4 regions of the Arthrobacter sp. D2-10 genome follow, and region 2 is predicted to be linked to each of the others. Evidence: riboswitches for the same ligand, from Rfam matches in the RefSeq annotation. Region 2 holds a riboswitch; each other region holds the start of a gene.

Region 1 (2,194 bases), 750 kb from region 2:
CCAATCGGCCGGTGCGCCTTTCTTTCGTTTAAGATCGTGGTTCTGAAAGTCGTCCATGTCCACGCCAGCGCGCCAGTTCCGGCCTGGCGCATCTGGAAGCCCTGACCATATAGGTTGAAGGGTATGAACCTCCAGAGCTACAACGATGACCTCCGCCTTGCCCATGTGATGGCCGACTCCGTGGACGACCAGACCATGTCGAGGTTCAAGGCACAGGATCTGGCGGTTGAAACCAAGCCTGACTTCACTCCGGTCACGGATGCCGACAAGTCGGCCGAAGAAGCTATCCGCGGACAATTGTCGCGAGCCCGCCCCCGCGACGCCGTTCTCGGTGAGGAATTCGGAAGCAGCGGCGCCGGCTCCCGGCGATGGATCATCGACCCGATCGACGGCACCAAGAACTTCGTCCGAGGGGTTCCGGTGTGGGCCACCCTCATCGCCCTCGTTGATGAGGGTCGTCCGGTTGTCGGCGTCGTCAGCGCTCCTGCCCTGGGCAAGCGCTGGTGGGCGGCGACCGGAACCGGTGCGTTCATGGGCAAGTCGCTTGCCGCGGCAACCCGCCTGCGGGTTTCGAGCGTTTCCCGGCTGGAGGACGCCTCCCTCTCCTATTCCAGCCTCACCGGGTGGAAGGAACGCGGGAACTTAGACGAGTTTATGTCGCTCACCGACTCGGTCTGGCGTACCCGCGCTTATGGCGACTTCTGGTCGTACTGTCTGGTCGCGGAGGGTGCAGTGGACATCGCATGCGAACCGGAATTGAATCTGTACGACATGGCTGCGTTGGTGCCCATTGTTACGGAGGCCGGCGGGCGGTTCACATCACTCGAAGGTGCTGACGGCCCCTTCGGCGGGAACGCACTGGCTACCAACAGCATTCTGCACAACGATGTGCTGAAGATGCTCAACCCCTCGCTGGACGATCTCCTGCAGAAAGGCGCCGGCGCCTGACAACGCCGCGTAACAAAATCCGCATCTTATTCGGGACTGCCCTATTCTGAACTACTAGGTCACGAGTGCCAGCGCTAAACCCCGGTTTGCTGGCCGGCAACCCTCCTTCCGCGGTGGGGTGCCCCGGGTGACGACCAGGCCGTCCAGAAAATTGGTTCGGCAAGCGCGGGGCCAACCTCGGTGGAGCCCCATGAGAATTTGTGGGGTAAATTCCTGTGACCAATGCACTTCTCGAAGACGTTGATGGGCTGACCACTGCACCACTTGCTGCAGTTCTCGGCGCAGAACTGCAGGCACCGGTGATTGACGGCGCGACGGTTCGCTACGTCAACCTGGATTACGCAGCATCTACGCCCGCGCTTCAGTCGGTAAATGACTATGTGCAGCGCGTTCTTCCCTACTACGCGAGCGTTCATCGGGGTGCCGGATACGCTTCGCAGATTTCAACGTCTCTGTATGAGAACGCTCGGAGAACGGTCAGGACCTTCGTCGGTGGCCGAGAAGACGACGCGGTCATCTTCACCCGCAACACCACGGATTCCCTCAATCTCCTGGCGGGCTGCGTACCGGTGGACGGGGAGGTTCTTTACCTCGACCTGGAACACCACGCCAACCTCCTCCCCTGGTTCGACCGCCCTCACCGCGGAATCGTCGCAGCAGAGACCATCGAAGGAACGCTGACTGCGTTGGAGGAAGAACTGGAGTCCGGCCGTGTGAGTCTCCTCGCCGTGACGGGCGCCTCGAACGTCACCGGGGAGATCCTACCGATCGACCGGCTCGCCCGTGTGGCGCATGAGCACGGGGCGCGCATCGTCGTCGACGCCGCCCAGTTGGCCCCGCACCGGCGGCTGGACCTGGTCAGGGATGGCATCGACTACGTCGTTTTCTCCGGTCACAAGCTGTACGCCCCTTTCGGAGCCGGTGTGCTGGTTGGGAGGCCTGACTGGCTCGACGCCGGGACGCCGCACCTCGCCGGTGGCGGAGCTGTGAAAACGGTGAAGGTTGATTCGGTGGCCTGGACAACCGGCCCAGCCCGGCATGAGGGCGGCTCCCCGAATGTCCTCGGCGCGGCAGCGCTCGCGCATGCGACAGAAGTCCTCGCGGCTCTCGATGCGGATGAATGGCTCGCGCACGAGTCGGCTCTCCGGAACGCTCTGATTGAAGGGCTTGCCGCCCTGTCCGGCGTGACGGTGCACCGTATCTTCTCGGACAGCACCGATGCGATAGGAGTGGTGAACTTCTCAGT
Region 2 (2,194 bases):
CGTCACCTGTTGCGGGTCACCCCAGCAACCGAAGCACTAAGCTCCTGTCGATGCCTTCGCAGCGCGGAAGCCTGTCTCGAGATCCGCCAGGATGTCGTCGATGTGCTCCAGTCCCACCGAGAGCCGGACCAGTCCGGGAGTCACCCCGGCAACGGCCTGCTGCTCCGGCGAAAGCTGGCTGTGCGTGGTGGATGCGGGGTGGATCACCAGGGACCGGACGTCCCCGATGTTCGCGACGTGTGAATGCAGCTCGAGCGCATCCACGAAACGCTTTCCAGCCTCAGCACCGCCCGCCAGGTTGAAGGAAACGATGGCGCCGGTCCCCTTAGGACCGTACTTACGGCCGCGCTCATACCAGGGGCTTGACGGGAGGCCCGCGTAGGCGACGGATTCGACGTCGTCCCTTTCCTCCAACCAGCGGGCAACCTTCTCGGCGTTGGAGACGTGGCGTTCCACGCGCAGGCTCAGTGTCTCCAGACCCTGCGCAATGAGGAAGGCGTTGAAGGGCGAGACCGCTGAGCCCAGGTCACGCAGGAGCTGGACGCGTGCCTTCAGGATGTAGGACAGGTTGGCGCCGAGGGCGCCGCCCTCCCCGAGATCCCGACCGTAAACCAGCCCATTATAGGTGGGGTCCGGGGTATTGAAGCCTGGGAAGCGCTCAGGGTCCTTGCTGAAGTCGAACTTGCCGGAGTCCACAATCACACCCGCGATTGCCGCGCCGTGGCCGCCGAGGTACTTGGTGGCGGAATGAACCACGATGTCCGCGCCCCACTCCAGCGGGCGGATCAGGTACGGCGTCGCGAGGGTGTTGTCGACGATCAGCGGTACCCCTGCCTCATGAGCAGTGCGGGAGACGCCTTCAATGTCGAGGACGTCCTGACGCGGGTTGGACACAACTTCGGCGAAGAAGAGCTTAGTGTTCGGCTGCACGGCATCACGCCACTGGTCGAGGTTGTCAGGATCGTCGACGAACGTGACCGAGATACCGAACTTCTTCAGGGTGTGCGCGAACAGGTTGTAGGTGCCGCCGTAAAGGCTAGGGCTGGCGACGATGTGGTCACCGGATTCGGCGATGTTCAGGATTGCGAAGGTCTCGGCCGCCTGGCCGGAGCTGAGCAGGAGGGCAGCCAGGCCACCCTCGAGACTTGCTATCCGTTGCTCCACCGCGTCCTGGGTCGGGTTGCCGATGCGCGTGTAAATGGGCGCCAGTTCGGCCAGGGCGAAGCGGTTCGCCGCGCTCTCGGCGCTCGGGAACACGAAGGACGTGGTCTGGTAGATAGGCAGTGCACGGGCACCGGTGGCGGCGTCGGGCTCCTGCCCGATGTGAATCTGGCGTGTTTCGAAGGACCATCCGTTGGACATTCAAGGCTCCTGTGATCTGGGCCCGGCATGCTCAAAGCACCACGGGCCGCGCTTGCCGTCCGGCCCTTCGCCGAACAGCCAGGTCCTCACCCGGGGCACCCCGCCGCGGAAGGAGGGTTGCCGGCCAGCAAGCCGGGGCTCGATGCTGGCACTCATGACCTGAGCCCAGTGTAGGCAAGCCGGCTGCCCTGAGTGCCAACATGACGAAGATCTACGGATCGAGCGAAGCGTCGCCCGAGATGAGATTCCCGATCTTCGGTTGCTGTCATAACTGATTGGGCGAGGGCAGGACACTCGTGCCGCCGGCAGAACCCGTCATCTCAACTAAGCGCGGAGGACCATGGTAAGGATTTTGATCACCGGTTCGGCCGGAGGACTGGGGCTCAACGCCGCCCGGGAACTGATACACCGCGATCATGAAGTGGTGCTGCATGCGAGGGAGGAATCCCGGTTCGCGGATCTGGTGGAGGTCCGTGGGATGGCGGTGGGCGCAGTCTTCGGGAATCTGGCGGACCTGCAGGAAACCATTCAGGTAGCGGAGCAGGCAGATCACCTTGGGCCGTTCGACGCCATCATCCATAACGCCGGCGTCTACAGCGGCCGTGACGTATTTGCCGTGAACACGGTCGCACCGTACGTGCTGACCGCGAGCATGCAGAAGCCACGGAGAATTATCTACCTGAGCAGCGGGATGCATCAGTCCGGCTCCACGAATCTGGCGTCGGTTGACTGGTCACATGCTGACAAGCGGCCGGGTTCCTACTCAGACAGCAAGCTGTATGTCACCGCACTGTGGGCAGCGGTCGCGGCTCGGTGGCTGGACGTGGAAGCC
Region 3 (2,194 bases), 880 kb from region 2:
TGAAGGGTGAGCGGGTGCGGATCATGATTTTCCTTTGCATGGACGGCAGCCATCGCGCGGACGGGCACGACGGCGGAACAAGTGGTGGGTGCGCTAGTGGCCTTTGACGCCGAGAGTGGCGAGCAGTGAGCTCCGCATTCGACCGAGCTCAGCCGAATTGCGGTCGCGGGGGCGCTCGCCCGGCACGGTGAGCACCTCGGTGACGGATGCTCCGGGGTGAGCCGGGTCCGCTGATTTGCCGAGCACGATGATGCGGTCGGCAAGCTGGAGGGCTTCGTCGACGTCGTGCGTGACGAGCAGGACCGTTGTGGGCTGCGCGCGGTGGATATCGAGCAGGAGGTCCTGCATCTTCAGGCGGGTCAGTGCGTCCAGCGCACCGAATGGCTCATCGAGCAGCAGTACACCTGGGTTGCGTGCGAGTGCCCGGGCCAGCGACGCGCGCTGTGCCATGCCGCCCGAGACCTCACGGGGGCGGTGCCCGGCGAAGTCGGCTAGCTCGACGAGACCGAGGAGCTCCGTGACTTTTGCCTTGCCGGCTGCGGCGCTGGTTCCCTTGGGCAGTCCGATTGCGATATTGGCACGCAGGGAGAGCCAGGGAAGGAGGCGGGGTTCCTGGAAGGCGAAGGCGCAGCGGTCGTCGATCCCGTTGACGGCGGTGCCGTCGATCAGAACCTTGCCGCCGGTAGGTGAGTCGAGGCCGGCCGCGGCCCGAAGCAGGGTTGATTTTCCGCAGCCGCTCGCTCCGACAATCGCCAGCACTTCACCGGCGCGAACCTCGAGGTTGATGTCCCTCAGGACCACATGCTCAGCGCTGCCGCTGCCAAAGGAACGGACCAGTGAGGAGAATGTCAGGGGAAGGGCTTGCTTGCCGGCGGCGCCGGGTTGTGTCTTCCGGGACGCCTGCTGCTGTGCACTCAAAAGGGTACTCATGAAACACTCCATCGCTCCTGGCAGTAGCACCCGTTCCCCTGCGAATAGCAGGTAAGGGTTGCTGCGGCGTCAACGATCCAGGTCTCTCGGCCGCTCGGGATGGTGAGCTTCAACTAAACGACTTTCTGAGCCTTCGGCGCAACATGTGTCGTAACAAAACGCGTTCCGCCAGTCCCGAGGGCGTGCCGAGGGTACTCGAGCGGCCAGTCCACCGCCCTAATTTTCCTTAGGCAGTGATGGGCAGGAGGTCGGTCTTGATCTGGTGCTCGAGCGGTTCGCCGTTCGTGAACCGCCGTAACTCTTCGATGGAGGACTGTGCCAGCCGGGCAAGCTCCGACCCCAACGAACCCGCAATGTGGGGAGTGAGCAACACGTTCGGCAAATCGTACAGCGGAGAGTCCATTGGCAGCACGGACGGCGATGTGACATCGAGAACGGCGAAGATGTCACCGGTCTGAAGCCGCTCGGTGAGCGCTTGTTGATCTACGATCTCTCCCCGCGCCGTGTTGATGAAGGTTGTGCCGGCCCGCATAAGGCCGATGCGGCGACGATCGATCATGCCCCGTGTTTCCGGGATGGATGGCGCGTGGAGTGATACCACGTCGGCCCAGGGGAGTAGTTCGTCGAGCTCTTTCAACTGCACGCCAAGCTGGTCTGCCTCCGCTTTGTCGACGAAAGGGTCAGCGACGGCGACTTCAAGATCGTAGGCGGCGAGCAAACGGATAACCTGCCGCCCGATGCGTGAGGCCCCGATGATTCCGACCCGCTTTCCGAAGTTGCCGAGTCCGGGGAAAAGCTCTTCGGGAGATACTCGGCCACGGTTGGTTCGAACAGCATCGGCCAGCGGCAGGACACGCTTGTTGGCCAGGACGATCATCGCCATGGTGTACTCCGCGACGGGAATTGCATTGACCGCAGCCGCAGAGCTGATGGCGATGCCACGTTCCCAGCATCCCTGGCTAATCACTCCCTTCACCGTCCCCGCCGTGTGGAAAACGGCGCGGAGTTTCGGAGCCGTGCTGAGCACTTCCTCGTCGACCTTCGGGCTTCCCCAGCCTGTGATCAGTACGTCGATGTCCGAAAGTATTGTTCGAACCGCTGGGTCCCGTAAATCCTCGAGCGGTTCACGCGAGACGAGGTCTACGACTTCCGCCAGCTCATCCAGGACTGAGCCTGGAAAAATTCGGTTCACAGTGCTGCGGGGCATGAAGAGCGCACCCCTCAGGCGCCGTGAATCTTTCTCCGCAGCACCTGGTTCAGGAAT
Region 4 (2,194 bases), 170 kb from region 2:
AGAACACCCCGAACCTGGATGACGTTCAGGAACCGGACAACGAGTTCCTTCCCAACCGCATCTACCAGGGCCATGCCGGAGAACCTGAACGCCTTGACGATGATGCCCTGGCGGCAGCCACCGAGCAGGAGCGGGTCGACGCGGGCCTCATCGACTACGCCCCCGACCAGGTACCGGATGCCACCGATCCACTCCCGGAGGAAGCCTCCGACGAGGCAGATTGGGCCCAGCGCGGATTGAACGAGGGAAGCGGCTCGGACTCCTGAGTGACTAGGCTTGGGCGCATGACTGTTCTGGTGTTCCTCGACTCCGCCTATCCCGACGGCCGCATCGCCGACGCAGGGCAACCGCAGCTCAAGGTCACCGACACGGGCATCACCCGCGGGGACGGCATTTTCGAGACCATGCTGGCGGTGCAGGGCGCCCCCCGGAAGCTGCAGGCGCATCTGGCGCGCCTCGCCACGTCCGCCGAAGCGCTGGAACTCGACGTCCCGGCGTCGAGCGTTTGGGAACGAGCCATCACCACTGCACTTGCGGAAGCCGACGACGACGGCGAACTGGTCGTCAAGCTCGTTGCCACCCGCGGCGAGGAAGGAGCGGGAGCCACCGCCTGGGTGCAGGTTTCTCCGCTGCCGAAGGAACTGCGCGGACAGCGCCTGAAGGTGCTGTTGCTCGACCGCGGCTACGACAGCACGGTGGCCCAACGCGCGCCCTGGCTGCTGATGGGAGCGAAAACGCTCTCCTACGCCGTGAACATGGCTGCCCTGCGATACGCGCGGGCGCACGGCGCCGATGATGTCATCTTCACGTCCTCCGACGGCAAGGTCCTCGAGGGACCCACATCGACGGTCCTCATTGCCCGGGTTGCTGACGGCGTCAAGCGACTCATTACGCCGCAACTGGAAAGCGGGATCCTCCCCGGCACCTCGCAGGGGGCGCTGTTCGCCACCGCCCGCGAGGCCGGCTGGGAACTGGGTTACGGTCCTCTCGTTCCTGAAGACCTGCTGACCGCGGACGGGGTCTGGCTGATTTCCAGCGTCCGGCTGCTCGCGGAGGTCGAGAGCATCGACGGAAAACCGGTCGCCACATCGCCGGAACTGACGAAGGAGCTGGGCGCGCTGGTGGACGCTGTCTCCTGACCGGGCTGGATCAGGAGGGCATGGCGTTACCGCACGTTACGGCCGCGCATGGCAGGTTTGCCGCCGCCGATGCTACGTTCAAACCGGAGTAACGAGCGCCAGCGCAAAGCCCTGACTTGCTGGCCGGCAACCCTCTTTCACGGCGGGGTGCCTCAGGTGACTACTCGGCACACCGATCAGGATCCACGATCACCAACGTGCACAGCGTGAGGAGACACAGTGTCACAGCATCCAACCCCCCAGGTCCGCTCCGGCAACGGTTACGCCGGCGACATCACCCCCCGAGAAGCGGTGGAACGCGTCAGCAAGGGCGCCGTCCTTGTGGACGTCCGCACGGTCGAGGAGTGGCAGAGCGTCGGGGTCCCGGACCTCACCGACGCCGGAACCGTGCCGCTGTTCCTGGAATGGAACCGGTCCGACGGCAGCCGCAACGTCTCGTTCCTCAACCAGCTCAACGGCCTGAAGGGGCGGGAACTGCTCTTCCTGTGCCGCTCCGGCGTCCGCTCGGTTGCGGCTGCGCAGAGCGCCGCCGCCGCGGGCCACACCGCGTACAACGTGATCCACGGGTTCGAAGCCGACGGCGGCTGGCAGGCATGCGGCCTGGCGACCACTGCCCACTCCGGTTCCGGTGCTGCCGTCCCGGCAGCTGGGCAGGGCAACCCCGGTGAGTGAGCCCACGCCGTCGTCGTTCTCTCCGGCGGTCAACCGCGAGCCGGTCGCCGGAAACGGCGGCTATCCCCGCATTCAACAGACAGACGACGACGTCGCTGCCTGGTCGCCGGATACTCTCGCCGTTCGCGGCGGGCTGGCCCGGTCCAACTTCGAGGAAACGTCCGAGGCGCTCTTTCTCAACTCGGGGTTCGTCTACTCATCCGCTGCGGCGGCCGAAGCTGCGTTCACCGGTGACGTGGACCGCTTCGTCTACTCGCGGTACGGCAACCCGACGGTCGCCATGTTCCAGGAACGCCTGCGCCTGCTCGAGGGAGCGGAAGCGTGCTTCGCCACGGCCAGCGGCATGTCCGCTGTCTTCACTGCACTCGGCGCGCTTTTGGCTG

What was found. A riboswitch is a leader RNA that binds a small molecule or an ion and turns the genes downstream of it on or off. The one in region 2 is predicted to bind S-adenosylmethionine.
Region 1: another riboswitch for S-adenosylmethionine. It lies ahead of M1D74_RS10595 (aminotransferase class V-fold PLP-dependent enzyme); the one in region 2 lies ahead of M1D74_RS14140 (bifunctional o-acetylhomoserine/o-acetylserine sulfhydrylase).
Region 3: another riboswitch for S-adenosylmethionine. It lies ahead of M1D74_RS01525 (ABC transporter ATP-binding protein); the one in region 2 lies ahead of M1D74_RS14140 (bifunctional o-acetylhomoserine/o-acetylserine sulfhydrylase).
Region 4: another riboswitch for S-adenosylmethionine. It lies ahead of M1D74_RS13365 (rhodanese-like domain-containing protein); the one in region 2 lies ahead of M1D74_RS14140 (bifunctional o-acetylhomoserine/o-acetylserine sulfhydrylase).

What each region holds. Positions count from the first base shown of each region.
Region 1 covers NZ_CP096431.1:2,271,115-2,273,308, forward strand. Annotated here, with positions in the region: gene hisN (histidinol-phosphatase) at 124-948, shown strand; SAM riboswitch class IV at 1,006-1,120, shown strand; gene M1D74_RS10595 (aminotransferase class V-fold PLP-dependent enzyme) at 1,164-2,194, shown strand, end outside.
Region 2 covers NZ_CP096431.1:3,022,281-3,024,474, forward strand. Annotated here, with positions in the region: gene M1D74_RS14140 (bifunctional o-acetylhomoserine/o-acetylserine sulfhydrylase) at 37-1,362, opposite strand; SAM riboswitch class IV at 1,406-1,522, opposite strand; gene M1D74_RS14145 (SDR family NAD(P)-dependent oxidoreductase) at 1,703-2,194, shown strand, end outside.
Region 3 covers NZ_CP096431.1:292,739-294,932, forward strand. Annotated here, with positions in the region: gene M1D74_RS01520 (aliphatic sulfonate ABC transporter substrate-binding protein) at 1-25, opposite strand, end outside; gene M1D74_RS01525 (ABC transporter ATP-binding protein) at 94-930, opposite strand; SAM riboswitch class I at 936-1,036, opposite strand; gene M1D74_RS01530 (hydroxyacid dehydrogenase) at 1,157-2,194, opposite strand, start outside.
Region 4 covers NZ_CP096431.1:2,852,494-2,854,687, forward strand. Annotated here, with positions in the region: gene M1D74_RS13355 (hypothetical protein) at 1-266, shown strand, start outside; gene M1D74_RS13360 (aminodeoxychorismate lyase) at 285-1,139, shown strand; SAM riboswitch class IV at 1,227-1,352, shown strand; gene M1D74_RS13365 (rhodanese-like domain-containing protein) at 1,359-1,811, shown strand; gene M1D74_RS13370 (O-succinylhomoserine sulfhydrylase) at 1,882-2,194, shown strand, end outside.